One region of the Peribacillus sp. FSL H8-0477 genome, then DNA from elsewhere that is predicted to be linked to it. Evidence: riboswitches for the same ligand, from Rfam matches in the RefSeq annotation. Region 1 holds a riboswitch; each other region holds the start of a gene.
What was found. A riboswitch is a leader RNA that binds a small molecule or an ion and turns the genes downstream of it on or off. The one in region 1 is predicted to bind S-adenosylmethionine.
Positions count from the first base shown of each region.

Region 1 (5,889 bases):
CGAAATAGTCATCAAACAAGAGGTTGATCGAGGGCATAAAGTAGCTTTGAAGGATTTAAAAAAAGGTGACCATGTGATGAAATACGGCTTTCCAATCGGTCACGCCCTAGAAGATATTGGAGTTGGTGAGTGGGTTCACACGCATAATACGAAAACGAATTTGTCTGGGACACAGGAATACAGCTACAAGCAAAAGTTAACCGAAAATCCTTTTGAAAATGAACAGCTAACATTTAAAGGCTATAGACGAAGGAATGGATTAGTCGGAATCAGAAATGAGCTTTGGATTGTTCCAACGGTCGGCTGCGTGAATGGGATTGCCGAGAAAATTATTAAACGATTTGAAAAAGAAGTGAAGGATATTGCACCATTTGATAATATGCTAGTGTTCAAGCATAGTTTTGGCTGCTCGCAATTAGGTGATGACCATGAAAATACGAAGCAAATTTTATTGAATGCCGTGAACCATCCGAATGCTGCCGGGGTATTGGTGCTCGGACTTGGCTGTGAAAACAATGAGATGGTCACCTTTAAAGAGTCACTTGGGAATGTCGATGATGATCGGATTAAATTCCTTGTGTCACAAGATGTCACTGACGAAATCGAAGCGGGAGTAGAGATGGTCAAAGAAATTCATGCTCATGCCCAAAACGACAAAAGGGAAGATGTTCCGTTAGCCGAATTGAAAATTGGTCTGAAGTGCGGCGGGTCCGATGGCTTTTCAGGGATTACGGCCAATCCTCTTTTAGGAAGGTTTTCTGATTTTCTGATTGCACAGGGGGGAACGACCGTTTTGACAGAGGTTCCAGAAATGTTTGGGGCAGAAACAATCTTGATGGAACGAGCAGAAACGGAGGAAGTCTTTCATAAAACGGTATCGTTAATTAATGATTTTAAAGATTATTTTCTAACCTTTAATCAGCCAATCTATGAAAATCCTTCGCCTGGTAACAAAGCAGGCGGAATTACCACCTTAGAGGACAAATCATTGGGCTGTACCCAAAAAGCCGGTTCAGCACCCGTGGTCGATGTTTTAAAATACGGAGAAGTGTTACAAAGAAAAGGCTTGAATCTCTTGAGTGCTCCAGGAAATGATTTGATTGCATCCTCCGCACTAGCAGCGGCAGGCTGCCATATCGTCTTATTCACAACAGGAAGAGGAACACCATTTGGGACCTTCGTGCCGACAATGAAAGTATCGACGAATACACCCATCTATGAAGCAAAGCCGCACTGGATCGACTTCAATGCAGGCACTTTGCTCGAAGATGACGTATCACCAGAGCTTGTCTTACGCGACTTCATCGACTACATCATCCAAGTCACCAACGGAGAATTCGTCAACAATGAAAAGAACGACTTTAGAGAACTGGCAATCTTTAAAACAGGGGTAACACTGTAAGGGGAAGAAGCGATTGCTTCTTCTTTTTTTGTTGGTGGAGATACTATTTTCATACCCCGATCCCCTAAAAACCCCTTTGCACACTTTTTGGCTTGTTTTGCACAGAAAAGTCGCTGAACTGCACACTTTTTGCTGGGTTTTGCACAGAAATGAACCCCAAGTGCACAGAAAATCGTTAGTTTTGCACACATCGAAGACATTCAAGGCTTTAGGGTTGTTGAAAATAGGGTATCTTTCTCTACTTTTGATTAAGTCCATATAATTGTGTAAAAAAAGAGAGTCATTTTATTCGCTCTTGGAAACAATGTTTTCACCATGAAAACACATTGAAAAGAGGGAATATAATGACTCAGTTACAGTTTAACCTTGATATCGATCTTTTAAAACTTTCCATTATGAATTCTAATCTTGATGCCGTGATTAAATCAGCGGTTGTGTTGATCTTAAATGAGTTTATGGAGAAAGAGAGAGACAACCATCTACAAGTTTCATCTTATGAGCGCTCTACCGAGCGTCAGGATTATCGAAATGGCTATTATGAACGTGATTTTACGATGAGTATTGGCAAGATTAAATTGAAGGTCCCTAGAACACGTAATGGCGACTTTTCCCCTTCTGTATTTGAAAAATATGCTCGGGTCGATCAAGCGCTCGTCCTTTCCATGTTAGAGATGGTAATCAATGGAGTTTCTACACGAAAGGTTACTCATATTGTCGAACAGCTATGCGGTGAAAATGTCTCAAAATCCTTCGTTTCATCGCTGACTGAAAAGCTTGATCCCATTGTTAATGGCTGGGCAGGGAGGCCCCTCAATACCACGTACTACCCCTTTGTTTTCGTAGATGCCATGTATATCAAGGTGCGTGAGCACCATCAAGTTGTCTCAAAAGCCGTATATATTGCGACTGCCCTTACGGAACAGAATAAGCGAGAGATTCTAGGGCTCCATGTAGATCATGTAGAAAGCTTTGAATCTTGGTCACAGTTCTTTAAGCAACTAAAATCCCGCGGTCTTCAATCCCCGAAACTGGTGATTTCTGATGCCCATCAAGGGTTAGTCAAAGCAGTCCAACGGGAATTCATTGGGACCAGCTGGCAACGGTGCAATGTCCATTTTAAACGGAACATTATCGAAAAACTGCCTAAAAAGGGATCATCTGATATTCGCTTGATGATTAAACGGGTATTTGAAGCAGTCACGATAGATGATATTCGTCTATTTAAAACGGAGTTAATAAATAAATTTGGTGAGGAATCAAAATATGAAAAAGCCCTTCAAATTTTGGATGAAGGGTTCGAAGACACCATTCAATACATGAATCACCCTGAAAAAATCAGGCAGCACATTCGTAGTACAAATTCGCTGGAGCGTTTAAATCAAGAAGTACGCAGAAGAGAAAGAGTAATCCGGATCTTTCCTAATACCCAATCTGCTTTCCGATTAGTAGGTGCTCTCTTAATGCAATATCAAGACACAGTTTACGACAAGAAAAAAGCATTGTCGAAGTAGTTATTTTTCAAAACTTCCATCATGAATCATTTCACATTCAAACAGGGCTGTCAAAGTGAAAAGCCTTTGACAGCTCTGCCCGAATGCGAGAGAAAATGGCCATGGAAGTTTCCAAAAAAAAGTGTAAGGTTAGGGTTTTGTGCAACTCTAAAAACAGTTTTTTATCCGTTTGAAAGCGTCCAATTAATCAGAGTGAAAACATTGTTAACGAATTTACACAATAATAAGGACTTGACTCTACTTTTCTCATATTTGGCATCTAACCAGTCTTGATGACTCTATTTTCATAACCCCGAATGCCCAAAAACGCTCTCCGGCGTTAATCAGGTCAGAAGTGAAAGGTCTGGGGGGGCTGTCTTTTGAAAATGAGTATCTATCTTTACTCTACTTTAGAGATCCAACTTAGATTCTAGTAAATGACATATTTTCAACAACCCTTGGGATCTTGAAACGTTTTCTGGTGAGATGTTTTCGCACAAAAATAAGCGCCAGGCGCACATAAACACCGTGATTTAGCACGAGGTTGTTGCTGGGAAGCGGCAAAGAAGGATTAAGGATGGTTTGTCTTGTGACTATCGAACAGGCTTGTAGATTTAAACATTCAGATAGTAATTTAATATATCAGAAAAATGATAAAAATGAAAAAATAGATTGACGTGCTTCGAATTCTGGCTTATGCTAATTTCATTATAAAAATACATAATTGATTTCTTATCCAGAGAGGTGGAGGGATATGGCCCTTTGAAACCTCGGCAACAGGTTCCTTGTGAATACTGTGCCAATTCCATCAGGTTCGCCTGATAGATAAGAAGAACAGAAAACTAGTTATTATTTATTCTGTCCTCTTCTTAAAAAAGAAGGGGACTTTTTGTTGTTTGGGGATGAAAAAAGGGGGAGTAAGAAATGGAGAAAATCGTTAGAGAGCTTTCTGTGCTGCACGGACCTTCAGGCTTTGAACAGCCAGTTATCCGTTACATAACGTCAGAACTTGAATCTTTAGCAGACGAGTGGTCTGTGGATCATCTTGGTAATATTACTGCGATAAAAAAAGGAAGTAGACCGGGGCCAAGGCTGATTCTTACAGCGCATATGGATGAGGTTGGCTTTATTATTCGAAGCATTACACCTGATGGCTTGCTTAAGGTCGAGTCTTTAGGAGGTCATGATATTCGTATATTGGCCGGTCAAAAGGTACGGGTTCGAACTGGTACTGGGTATTTAATTGGTGTGTTTGGCGGGATTTCTGCCCATTATCGGAAGTTTGAAAGTGAAAGAAAGCTTAAGTCTGTCAGAGAATCCTATATCGATATTGGAGCCCGTTCCAAGAAACAAGCAATCAATATGGGTGCTGCTATTGGGGATTCCGTTACCTGGCTTTCGGACGTTACCGTTTTGGGCAACAGTGATACAGGGAGGATAGTTGGCAAGGGCTTTGATGACAGGGCAGGCTGTGCGGTGTTGTTACAGGTGCTGAAGGATCTTCCAGATTTCTCTGGAGAGCTTGTCATTATCTTTACGGTTCAGGAAGAGATAGGCCTAAGAGGGGCGAAAGTAGCAACAGAGGGGATTGCTGCTGATGCAGCGATTGCCATTGATACGACAGCAGCCAGTGATACTCCAGAAACTGTCCTGGATGATGAGCTTCAGATTGGTGGAGGAGTTGGCATTAAGGTCATGGATGCAAGCTTAATCGCCCATCCAGCCATTAGAGAGAAGCTAAAGACACTGGCAGAAGAGGGAGGAATTCCGTATCAGCTGGAAGTATTTCCTGGAATAGGGACAGATGGTGGAGCCGTTCACCTCTCCAACAAAGGGATACCGACAGGCGTGCTTTCTATTCCATCCCGTAACGCACACTCTCCAATTGAAATTATTGATATCACAGACTTAGAAGCTGCTAAAGACTTGCTTACTTTGTTTATTACTAATGAAGATGAGTTGCTAAGCTTCACTTCCTTTTAAAAATATGTAAATAAGACAGGTGAATCCTATGTATGTAATAAAACGCTTACTAACGATGGTTGTGACTCTCTGGATTATTATGACGCTGACCTTTGTCATTATGAACAGTATACCAGGCGATCCATTTGCGTCAGATGCAAAATCATTACCGGAGGAAATTGTTAAAAATATGAGGGCAAAATATAATTTGGACGAACCGTTGCCTGTTCAATACGTTCTCTATATGAAGGATTTGCTTCATTTTGACTTTGGTCCTTCGATTCAGTCTAAGACAAGAGATGTGAATACATTGATAGCAGAAGGGTTCCTGCCATCAGCTATATTGGGGCTGCAAGCAATGGTTGTTGCCATTATACTAGGTTTGGCTTTAGGCATTATCGCTGCCCTCAACCATAATCGAGGGCTAGATTACCTTTCGATGATTGTGGCAATAGTGGGGATTTCTGTACCGAGCTTTATATTGGCACCTTTGCTGATTAAATACGGTGCTGTCGAGGCAGGAATCCTTCCAGTTGCCTCGTGGGGAACATGGGCGCATACAATTCTTCCGACCATTGCCTTGGCAGTCGGTCCGCTTGCGATTATCGCCCGATTTGTCAGAACAAGCATGCTGGAGGTCTTAAGCCAAAACTATATGAAAACGGCTGAGGCGAAGGGACTTTCCACGGTATATATTGTCTGTAAGCATGGAATTCGGAATGCAATCATCCCTGTCATTTCCTTTATTGGGCCGCTGTTTGCATCAATAATTACCGGAACATTCGTAATAGAGAAAATATTTGCGATACCCGGTATTGGAAAATATTTTGTAGACAGTATTTTTAATCGAGATTATCCAGTCATTCTGGGTACAACCATTTTTTACAGCACGATTTTAGTCTTAACGCTATTTCTAATCGATTTGTGCTATAGATTTGTCGATCCGAGAATAAAAATGACGAGCGGAGGTGAATAGGCGTGCCAGAAGTAAATGACAGTATGTTTAAGCCTGTCGATCGCAGCAGGTTACGATAT
Region 1 covers NZ_JBBODE010000001.1:1,260,208-1,266,096, reverse strand. The annotation lists gene MHI18_RS06540 (UxaA family hydrolase) at 1-1,402, shown strand, start outside; gene MHI18_RS06535 (IS256 family transposase) at 1,747-2,913, shown strand; SAM riboswitch class I at 3,622-3,724, shown strand; gene MHI18_RS06530 (M42 family metallopeptidase) at 3,817-4,875, shown strand; gene MHI18_RS06525 (ABC transporter permease) at 4,904-5,830, shown strand; gene MHI18_RS06520 (ABC transporter permease) at 5,854-5,889, shown strand, end outside.

Region 2 (5,889 bases), 620 kb from region 1:
TTCTTCGGTAATGCCGATATAACGCAGGGTCACAGAAGGATGGGCATGATGCAGGATCCGTTGCAACATCGCAATATTCTTCATGGCCTTGTAAAACCAGTACCCAAATGTCTTCGATTCCGGATCGGCTGCACATCTTTTTCTGCTTTCATATTTTCTCGATCAAGAATATTCCTATTAATAAATTGGATAATAAAGTATATTTTTATATAAACGATTGGAAGGTGTTGAACTAATATGAAAAAATTGTTTTTTATTTTCTGCATAATATCGGTATTATTAATTGCTTGTTCAAAAGGTGTTAATGAAAATGGGAATGGGAACACAAAAAAGGATGAAGAAGTGTATTTGGTATTTGAAGGTAAAAATAAAAATTGGGATGTTCAAATAACGTTTGATCGGTCGGTTGATAAATTAGAAAGTACATCGCAAGTTATTAAATATATTGGTAAAGACCCTAATCCAGAAAAAATATACTATAAATTAGGTACTATCGATGCGCATGTAGAACTGATAGATGGTGTTTGGGAAGCTGGTGGAGGGGAATGTGAATGCTATACAAATCCTGATGAAAATATTATGTTTACTGTAGAATGGGATGTAAAAAAGGAAGAATTTAAATTAAAGCATAAAGAAAAATGATGGGATTAATATAAAAAAGATGACCCGTTATAAAATAATAATGGATCATCTTTTTTTATTATTTAATTAATAACGTCCTCCTAATATTTACTAATTAATAGTAACGTTGTTCATGTGAAAAAACTACAATTATTCTTTTTAAAACTTATCTAGTAGTTCAATCTTCTTGCCGGTTCATTTTTTGGTAAATCCATATTTACTTGACCTTTTGTTCGACATTCAAAAACCGGGTCTTGAAACCCTTGGCGTTCAACGATTTGAATGTACGATTTTTTCTTTTTTTTAGGTTAAAGAGAGAAAGGGAAGAAAGTCAATGAAATCAAGGGTTTGAATGGATGATAATCACTATAATCATACATTTATATCAAGTAAAAAAATACAATTTAATGTAAATATACCTTTACATTAAATTGTATTTTTTTTACAATAAAAGTGTAAAGATATCTTTACGCTTGAATTGGAGGATTTAAAATGAAAGTGATAAATCACATTAAGGAAATTAGAAAAAAAAGAGGTATAACACAGGTCAAACTGGCAGAGGATTTACAAATTACACGTCAAACTGTAAATGCAATTGAAAAGAACAAGTATAATCCCAGTTTGGAATTGGCTCTAAAATTAATACAGTATTTTGATGTACCAATTGAGGAATTATTTTATTTAGAGAAATCGAAGGGGGAATAACTATGAAAATGAAAAAATTACAACAAATTATTTGGGCTGTTGTTATTGTATCTATAATATTAGGAGTTTTCTTAGGTATATATATTGAGGGTAACGCCACTAGTGAGTACAGATATGATATAGCTATTCCTATGGTAGGTGGAGCAATCTTAGGATTTGTCATCTGGTTGTTTTTTTCTAAATTGAACAAAAAAAGAAATGGAAATGTTCCAGAAGTTGATGAACGAAAAGTAATGCTTATGCAACGATATTTTATGATAGTACTATATGTTATTCTTTGTGGTAGTGGAGTTGCTTTACTAACTTTATATTCAATGGGTGTTCATTTTATTGAAACTGGTATGTTGATCATATGTATGATGGGAATATATATGATGATTGGATTTGGAGCTATCATAACAAAACGATTGTAAAATTACATTTAAATGGCCACCAATTGACGTTCTTTTGAATGTATGATTCTTACACAAATCATACATTCAAATTCAGGTAAAAAATAGTGCATTAAGGTATCTTCCATTCAAATAACGCAAAAAAATTTCCTTTTTCAACTTCTTGTAAACATTGATAACATAAATAAGATTATAAATCCTGTCGTTAGTTTAGATAAAATTTTATTTCTTTTACTTTTTTCTTTATCTTCATATAAATAGCCACAGTCCAATACTAGAAGTGCTGACATATGTTGAATGACAAACGAAAGAGTTATACCATTTTCACCTACTAAATAGACGATAAATATCAGATATAACCCAATTACTCCGATGCTAAGAGAGTAATATAAATTACTTTTCTTTTCAGCACCTATTGTTAAGAAAATCCCACTAATAATTACAAAAATAAAAGTACAATGGTTTTCAAAATTATTCAATTAAATTTTTCTCTCGCTTGAAATCTTATACAATCCTCTTTTTTCTTTAATACAATCACCAGTTATAAACTACCGTTAACATAATAATAATATATCAGATTGTACTAAAAACACCCCATAATGAATTTAAAAATACGAACCACCCACTACTCTTCTATAAAAATAAAAACCCAGCTCGAGGCCAGCTTCCGAGATCAGGGGTTATGTTAATAAAAACATGAAAAAGGCTGCCCAGTTGATGTGACCCCCGAAAGTTAGACAATAACTTTCGGGGGGATTTTAATGGTCAAATAAGATGTGAATTTGAGCAGTGATCAATGGCTACTTGCAAGAAGTTGCGGTTACAGGAATTTGCCTGAAAAATAGACCATTGATCGTTCTATGGTGCGAAAATGGGTGAACGTTTATAACTTACTTGGAGGAGCTGGTTAGAGCAAAAAAAACACTAAGATTACCCATGAAGAGGAGCGTGTATTTGCAGCCTCTTTTTTCTTTGTGCTCTTTTTTATCAGGATTATTTTATATGTACACATGTTGGACACATCAATATCGTATTCTTTTGGTATACCAAATTAAGACGGACAGATAGTCCAACAATCGTAGTGGTTAAAACTGTTATAACGATGGTGATAACGCTACCAAAAGATGTTTGAATTCAAAGAAGCTATAGTGAGGTAAAGGAGGTGATACAATGAAACGTATATTTTTAATTTTAAGTACTGTAGTGTTCGTTCTGGCAGGTGGATTGGCATTAGATAATTCTTCAGCTCAAGCAAGTGTTCCACGGTATTCCTTTCAAACTGAAGATGGAAAATATGATGGTGAAATTGGTAATCCTAACAAAGGTAGTGACATACAAATCGAACTAGTTTCCCCAATCTATTTTAAGACCTCTACTGGAAGTAAGAAATTAACTGATTATAGTAAAATACAGGTTCGTCTCGTCAATGCTAGTACTGGAAAGGCTACAGGCTATCATAGCTTAGCTGGTGGAAAGGCGTTATTCAAAGGCATGAAAATAGGTAAATTTTATGTCGACGTGAAAGATGGATACGCTTCTGGTAAAGTAACTGGAAAATTAGATATTGTTTTCATGAACTAACGTAGGTGTTAGTAGCTCAGAAGACCGCCAATGGCGGTCTTTTTAGGATTCATTTATAATCCTAAATTTAAATTCAAGTAAATTCGCCCCACTTCATCTATCTTGCTCGATCGTCCAGAAAGGGTGGTTAAGCTGATTTATATTGGAGAGGGGTGGGGAATTATGAAGGTTAACAGCCGTTTCAGTATTCTTTTAAGCTGCTTCTTCTTTGATATAATAGTAGGAAAAGGGGGAAACACATGATTGTTTTTCAGAATGAGACCGTTGTCGTTTTTCAAAGTTCGCTGTACCAAACCACTTCAACGATGATAGATGCAGAGACGTCTTTGCTGCTAATCGACCCGGGCTGGCTGCCGGAAGAAGTATGTGAAATCCAATCTTATGTAGCTGCAATTCGAAGAGGAAGGCCTCTGTATCTGCTGTTTACCCATAGTGATTTTGACCATATTATTGGTTACGGAGCATTCCCGGATGCAGTAGTAATCGCTTCAGCAGCCTTTACCAATCATCCTGCAAAGGACTTTCCACTCAAACAAATCCATGACTTTGATAAGAAATACTATTTGAAACGCTCTTATCCAATTTTGTATCCGGAGGTGGAGTGTGCCGTTGCCAATGACGGCGAAACAATGAAGATAGGTAATCGTATGCTTACATTTTACCTTGCTCCTGGCCATACCAATGATGGACTCGTTACGGTCATTGAACCTGGGGGAATACTTGTGGCTGGAGACCACTTGTCAGATGTAGAGTTTCCTTTTATTTTTGACAATTATGAAAGCTATCAGAAAACGATTAACAAAATAAAGAAAATCATTGATTCAGGAAACATAGAGCTTTTAATTCCGGGACATGGGAGTGTAACGAATTCAATGGAAGACATACAACAGCGTGTAAATCAGTCGATTCATTATTTACAATCCCTAAAACAAAGCGAAGATTGTGAAGACGCACTTAGGGAACAGTATGAATTTTTTGAAGGAATGAAGGATACACATTTACATAATGTCAGAGAGGCCGCTAAAAAAGAAAAGTGAATCGAAATATAAAATAAAATATTCAGAATATTATTGACATTGAAATTTATGTGCTATATACTTCAAACAGATAAATACCTTAATTAAATAGTAATGACACTCTTATCGAGAGCGGCGGAGGGAATAGGCCCTGTGAAGCCCGGCAACCATCAAGCAAATGCTTGAAAAGGTGCTAAATCCTGCAGATCAACTGATCTGAAAGATGAGGGAGGATTTTTTTAAAAACCCTCTTCTTGTTTTTTGAAGAGGGTTTTTTGCGCTTATTAAACCAAGTAAGCAAATCGGTATTCTAGAGAAAACGGAGGTAGGGAAATGAAGAAATGGGCTATATTATTGGCATTAGTAGGATTAGTACTTTCAGGATGCTCGAACGATGCCAGCGGGACTGGTAAGGACGGAAAACCAAAGAAAATTATTCTTGATTATGCGTATTATTCACCGGTTAGCTTGGTATTAAAAGATCAGGGGCTGGCTGAAAAGAAATTCAAAGAAGAGGGTATTGATGTCGAATTCGTCCTCAGCCAAGGTTCTAATAAAGCGTTAGAATTTCTTAGTTCAGATAGTGTTGATTTCGGTTCAGCTGCAGGTGCGGCAGCCTTGCTTGCCAAAGAAAAGGGCACACCTATCCAAACCGTCTATATTTCCTCAAAGCCGGAATGGACGGCGCTTTTAGCCAAAAAAGGAAGTATTCAATCAGTAGCTGATTTAAAGGGGAAAAAAGTAGCGGCAACGCTGGGTACCGATCCCTATATTTTTCTCTTACGTGCGTTAAAGGAAGCTGGATTAACAGAGAAAGATGTTGAAATTGTAAACCTACAGCACAGTGACGGAGCTGCAGCTGTTCAATCAGGTGATGTAGATGCTTGGGCGGGTCTTGATCCACATATGGCTAAGGTAGAATTGGAATCAGATATTCAAATCTTTTACCGAAATCCTGACTTTAATAGTTTTAGTACGTTGGATGTTCGTGAGGACTTTGCTAAGAAGTATCCAAAATATGTGGAAAAAGTTCTTGAAGCATATGAGGAAGCTCGGCAGTGGACAATCGACCATCCAGAAGAAACCGCAGAAATTCTTGCGAAAGAAGCAAGCATTTCACTTGAGGTTGCAAAAAAACAATTGGAACGTACGGATTTTTCTAAACCGATTCCCGGTGATGAACAAAAAGCCATTATTACTGGTTCAGGAGAGGTACTCAAAGAAGCTGGTTTATTAAAAGACTCGACCGACGTTAATGAGCTGACAGAAAAGTTACTTAACCCGACATACGCGGAGAAAGTCACCAAGTAATGGAGAAGAGAGGGGAATAGGATGTTAGAGCAAAGTAATCGTGCGCTTAAATTGGGTCAAATAAACAAAATGACAATGACAAGTAAAAAGCCGCAGAGTAATCGTAGGCTTCTGCTGGGCAGCATCCTGCCAGTGACATTAGTCGTGTTATGGGAAGCAGCAAGCAAAATGGGGCTTATTGAAGCCCATTTGCTGCCTGCACCATCTGTAATTATTGCCAGCCTATATCAAATGGTGTTGGAAGGAACCCTTTGGGGACATCT
Region 2 covers NZ_JBBODE010000001.1:635,515-641,403, reverse strand. The annotation lists gene MHI18_RS03340 (hypothetical protein) at 1-69, opposite strand, end outside; gene MHI18_RS03335 (hypothetical protein) at 238-642, shown strand; gene MHI18_RS03330 (helix-turn-helix transcriptional regulator) at 1,114-1,326, shown strand; gene MHI18_RS03325 (hypothetical protein) at 1,329-1,739, shown strand; gene MHI18_RS03320 (hypothetical protein) at 1,874-2,197, opposite strand; gene MHI18_RS03315 (hypothetical protein) at 2,889-3,299, shown strand; gene MHI18_RS03310 (MBL fold metallo-hydrolase) at 3,539-4,336, shown strand; SAM riboswitch class I at 4,436-4,545, shown strand; gene MHI18_RS03305 (aliphatic sulfonate ABC transporter substrate-binding protein) at 4,649-5,626, shown strand; gene MHI18_RS03300 (ABC transporter permease) at 5,696-5,889, shown strand, end outside.
Region 2: another riboswitch for S-adenosylmethionine. It lies ahead of MHI18_RS03305 (aliphatic sulfonate ABC transporter substrate-binding protein); the one in region 1 lies ahead of MHI18_RS06530 (M42 family metallopeptidase).

Region 3 (5,889 bases), on a different contig from region 1:
AACACTGATTCTTATTGGATATAGTATGTGGAAGTTTTCCATGCGCTTGAGTGAAAAAAAGTTACTGCTCGATGATCTAGTTTTGACTGATCAAGTAAAACTTACTGAAGGAATAAATAAAAATATACAGTATGTACAAAAGAAAATTGATACCGGCCATTACCAGGAAGCCTACGAAATCCTCCGTAAAATTGGCTTGTATATACACAATAATGAAATAAAGGAACTAAAGCTCGGTTGTTTGAATCAATTTTACCTTCGAAAAGATATGCAGTTAGAAATGGATTCTCTCCTTCCGGAAGGATTCAGCCCGTTATTTATTCGTTACCTTACTGATGCAATTAAGATACAACGGAATCTAGTTAACAAAAATGTTTTGGATTATATCATTCGCTATGAGGAGGAAATTCAGGAGCACTTTTCATATGATGTATTTATAACTACTGCCGGAGCTGCGTTAAGAAAGAAACAGTATTTCATCGATTACCAAGACTTTATAATGAAGTATATTCATGGTCTACCTAAAGAAAGGATTATCCGTTTATGCAGGATTCTTCAAACCACGAATACCCCTGAAATGGACCAAGCACGAGATCAACTCCACAACCTAATCCAAATAAAGTATGCAGGTGAGAAAGAAATGGCTGCGTTACTTTAGAAGAGAGTTTAATATGCTCGTTGAATTGAAAAAGAAAAAAATACTTTCTTTCGATTGACCTCTAGCGTAGTAATCACCTCACTAGACGAATACCAAACAAAAAGAATGCCATTCTAATAGAATGGCACTCTTTCAATTAATTAGCGGGCAATGTCTATTTCTCGTTTACTTGTAAACAACCTTTTGCCTGATTTGCCAGGACTCTTGCCTCTTCTGTCGTCTCTGCTGAAGAAAGAACTACTGCAACGCGGCGTCCCTGTTTCGTAACGGGTTTAGCAAAAATACGAATTTGAGTGTTTGGAGTGGACAACGACTCCTCAACTCCTGAGATGCTATAATTCTCAGCTTCAGTCGGTGCCTTCAAGGGACGGCTCGCTCCTGGAGTAACCAACGTAATTTCTGGAATCGGATATCCTAAAATGGCACGGATATGTAAGGCAAACTCGGATAAGTTTTGTGTAACTAGTGTAACAAGCCCCGTATCATGCGGCCGTGGAGAAACTTCACTAAAGTATACCTTTTCTCCTGATAAGAACAGCTCTACTCCAAATAGACCTAAACCACCCAGCTCATCCGTAATCGTATGTGCAATCCGTTGAGCTTCCTCTATTTGCTGGTCTGTCATATCATGAGGCTGCCAAGACTCAATATAGTCACCGCCTTCTTGGATATGTCCAATCGGTGCGCAAAACTTTGTACCCTCAACAGTTCGAACTGTTAATAGCGTTATTTCTGAGTCAAATGAAATAAATTCTTCAATAATCACTCTACCGTTTTGCACACGCCCTCCTTCCATGGCTGTCTGCCAACAGGTTTCTAAATCCTCTTCAGTAAGACATACACTTTGCCCTTTACCTGAAGAGCTCATCAATGGTTTCACTACATTTGGGAAACCGATTTTATACGCACCCTTCACGAATTCTTCATATGTATCAGCAAATTGATATCCAGCTGTGGGTATTTGTAATGTCTCAGAAGCAAGTCTACGAATGCCTTCCCGATCCATCGTCAGTTTAGCTGCACGAGCCGTTGGAATGACTGTAAATCCTTCATCCTCCAACTTAATAAGTTCAGACGTTGCAATCGCTTCAATTTCAGGCACAATTAAATCAGGCTTTTCCCTTTCAACAATCTCCCGAAGCTCTTTTGCATTCAGCATATCAATCACATAACTGCGGTGGGCTGCCTGCATCGCTGGTGCATCTGCATAACGGTCAACAGCAATCGTCTCTACACCCAGGCGCTGTGCTTCAATAATCACTTCTTTTCCTAATTCTCCAGATCCTAACAGTAAAATTTTCTTAGCTTTATACATATTAGTCAACCTCCCCTTTTCTCTTTTTCATTATATACGAACTATTATAATAAAGTAATCTAGTATTATTCGTTTTTAACAACAATAAATCAATTATAATACTAGATTAACATAAAAAACCTACCTCATAACGTACAATACATATTGGTTATATACAGAAAAATTTTGGTGTCCCCAAATTTAATCAATCGATTGATTAAATAATTTTCCATAAAAAAAGCCCTTCAATTAAGAGGACTCTTCATAGCTCACTGATTATTTCTTTTTACTTATTGCCTTCCAAAATTCAGCTGCAAGCACTTTATATCCAGATTCACTCAAATGAATATTCGTCTTATTTGGAAGATACTTTTTATAATTCTTAGCAATCGCTTTGTCAGTCGCCACAAACGTGTCGCCATTTTCTGCTGCTGCTGACTTAATTTGCGTATTAAGCCCTGTTAGCAACGGCATTAAAGCAGCTTGCTGTTCAGCTGGATAATAAGGGAAACAATTATAGTAACCCATTACATAAACCTTTACCTTTGGATTAAGGCCGTCAATTGTTTTTAGTATCTTATTCAGATTAGTAGAAACAGCGACAAGTGCTTCCGACGCTTTCGAAGGATCCGTATTTATCTTGGCAAGTAAATCATTTGCCCCGATATCAATGGTAATATGAGTAGCGCTTTTAATTTCCTTCCTGATTTTCTTGCTTTTCGTTACATCTAGCAGAAGACGATCCGATGTATAACCTGGTACGCTGAAATTATCAAAGTCTGCTAATTTATACTTTTTTGCCACAAATGAATCAGCAATATAATCAACATACCCATAATCTAAATAGCCATTCGGTGACAGCCCTGCTGCTAACGAATCCCCTAATGCCACATATTCAACCTTTACTGGTGCAGGAGCTTTTTTTGCTGAAGCACTAAATGGCACACCGACTACTAGTGACATGGCTAACACGATACTTGCAGTTTTCTGTTTTCGATTCAAAATAATTCCCCCTTGATAATTTTTGGTGTTCACTAGTTCAAATTCAGTATTTATATTGAAAATCCTTCTTAGGACTAAAGTAATTTTTTCGACATTCAATTGACAAATTCAATTTTTTTTATTAGAATAATCAAAATACTACTTATAAAATAAAAACATATCTCTTATCCAGAGAGGTGGAGGGACTGGCCCGACGAAACCTCAGCAACCACACGTAGTGATGGTGCTAATTCCAGCAAAGCTTAGCTTTGGACGATAAGGGGAGGTGTCTTTTCTTACAAAAGCCCTCTTCTTAGGAAGAGAGTTTTTTTGTATAGAAAAGGAGAGTTTATCGATGATAAATAATAAGACGTTTTTAACCGTGGATGAATACTTAGATCTTTACCTTTTTGCAAAAGATCTTGGTGATATTCATTGGCAAAATGAAATAATTGAACAACTAAAAAATCATAATCAGAAAACAGATAAAACCTGGGAGATTCAGGCTCTATGGGAGTCCTTTGAGCGAGTAAATAATGAAATACTGGCTCTTTACAAAGAACTGCGAAATGATTCAGCCATCTCAGAAGTAATAGGAGAAAAGCTCTGGACTTTAAAACAACAGCGTATGGAAATCAGTCGGGAAATCCGCTGTCTGCAAGAGGATAAATCGTTCATAACTAACTAAAAAAAGATGGAGTATCTCGTTAATGAGATACTCCATCTTTTTTATGCGTTAACCTTCATAGCTGACATCATTTGCATCATGGTTGAAATCATTTCATCACACTCTTGCATTTTCATCATCATTTCTTTCATATCCATACCCATTTCATCATTCATTTCCATGCCTTGCATTCTAGTCATCATCATTTTCATACCATTCATTTCTGTCATCATTCTTTCCATTGACATCTTCATCATCATACTCATCGCCATGTTTTCCATTTCCATTCCTCCATTACGGTTTTTTAAAACTAATAGGAACTCGATGTACAGCACTTGTCCTACTTCATCTACTTTAAGTATATACCCAAATAAACTGTATTTTAAAAATTATTTAAATAATTTATTTTCTAAATCATTAACGAACTGTCTGTAACTTTTAAAACCCTTATGTATCATTGGTTTAACCAGTTTAATCAATCGATTGATTAAATAAAATAAATCTTTTAATAAATAAAAATTGGAAGAAACTCCTATTAGTTTTTAAAATAAATGAGCAGAATAGAAAGAGTAGGTATTTTATCAATCATTTTACTTAATAGCGAAACTTATAAGATTATGTAACGTACTAATAGAAGAAAGGGGGTGTTTATTTGCAGTACTTCTTTTTTGTCGGTGTAGTCTGTATCATTATCTCCGGTATATCAGTTGGGGCATGGACGACGCCTCAACAGCAAAGAGCTACATTCAATAATGAAACAACCGCATATAGAAGATCCAGAACAAGAATAGCCATTTATTCTGGATTTTTAGGCATCCTTTCTCTAGCCATAAGCGGAATGTTGTATTTTAAAAATACAATATGATTCTCAAGATATTTATATCGCTTCTAGGCTGTTGAGAAAGAGTCGGCAGCCTTTTGATTTTTTATTTTATCAATAACTATTGACCCGCTAAATAATCCTTTCAAAAAACCCTTTCTCTGCATCCAGAGAAAGTGCGTTCTAAATGAACCCTTATTTAAACTTCTTCTTGACGTGATTATTATCCGTTGTATAATTAAGAGTTTTAATTAATTATCTCATTGCTATATTTGTATAATAAACAAAAAGAGGAGAATTCATTATGTGGTTTATTTTTGCTCTACTCACAGCACTTGCATGGGGCGGGGCGGATCTATTTTATAAAAAAGGAACAGATAGTAATGATAAGTTCAGCCATATTAAAATCATCATTATGGTCGGCTTGGTTATGGGTTTGCATGCAACAGGGTACCTTTTATTCAAAGGATTGACTTTTAATCCTATGGATTTAATCACTTATTTACCTGTATCAGGACTCTACATTTTGTCGATGGCAATTGGTTATATCGGGTTACGATATTTGGAACTTTCGATTGCTTCGCCTATCCAAAATTCCTCCGGAGCCGTTACGGCAATCCTAATTTTCATCTTTTTCACCCATGAATTAGGTGTAATTGAAGTTTTAGGACTCATTATTATCACACTAGGTGTTATCGGCATCGCCGTTTTAGAAAAGAAAGCAGAAAACGAAGCCCTTCAAAATCAATCCGTTGAAATTGATAAAAAATATAAAATTGGCTTTATGGCGATTATTTTCCCTATCCTTTATGCTTTTATTGATGGATTAGGAACCTTTGCCGATGCCATTTACTTAGATGAATTAAATCTGATCAGCGAAGATTCGGCACTGCTAGCCTATGAATATACTTTCTTCATTTGTGCTGTATTGTCGTTTGGATACCTTAAATTAATTAAAAAAGAATCATTCAACGTTTTTACCGAACGAGATAAAGCGTCTGCCGCCATCCTTGAAACGATTGGTCAATTCTTTTATGTATTTGCAATGGCAAAGAATGCAATTATCGCCGCACCGCTTATTGCTTCATATAGCATTTTCTCTGTCATCCTGTCGCGTATATTCCTTAAAGAAAAACTGAACAAAATGCAATATACCATCATTATTGTTGTTATTTTTGGGATTGCTTTGCTTGGTATTGCTGATGAGTTGTAAGTAAGTCAATATTCAAAAAAGAGCAGTGTCCATTGAGACACTGCTTCTTTTTGCTGTATTTTTTACTTAGTATTTGTAAACCCGCCATCGATGCGGATAACTTCTCCGTTGATATATTCTGCTTTAGACGTTAAAAGGAAGGTTACAAGTTCCGCAACCTCTTCCGGTGTTCCCAATCGTTTTTGAGGAATGCCTTTCGTTGCATTCTCTTTCATTGCCGGGTTTGCTTCGTAAAAGGCTTTAACCATAGGTGTCT
Region 3 covers NZ_JBBODE010000002.1:346,120-352,008, reverse strand. The annotation lists gene MHI18_RS13485 (hypothetical protein) at 1-658, shown strand, start outside; gene purT (phosphoribosylglycinamide formyltransferase 2) at 813-1,973, opposite strand; gene MHI18_RS13475 (GDSL-type esterase/lipase family protein) at 2,229-2,954, opposite strand; SAM riboswitch class I at 3,116-3,216, shown strand; gene MHI18_RS13470 (hypothetical protein) at 3,289-3,621, shown strand; gene MHI18_RS13465 (hypothetical protein) at 3,663-3,881, opposite strand; gene MHI18_RS13460 (DUF5316 family protein) at 4,253-4,465, shown strand; gene MHI18_RS13455 (EamA family transporter) at 4,725-5,633, shown strand; gene MHI18_RS13450 (SDR family NAD(P)-dependent oxidoreductase) at 5,696-5,889, opposite strand, start outside.
Region 3: another riboswitch for S-adenosylmethionine. It lies ahead of MHI18_RS13470 (hypothetical protein); the one in region 1 lies ahead of MHI18_RS06530 (M42 family metallopeptidase).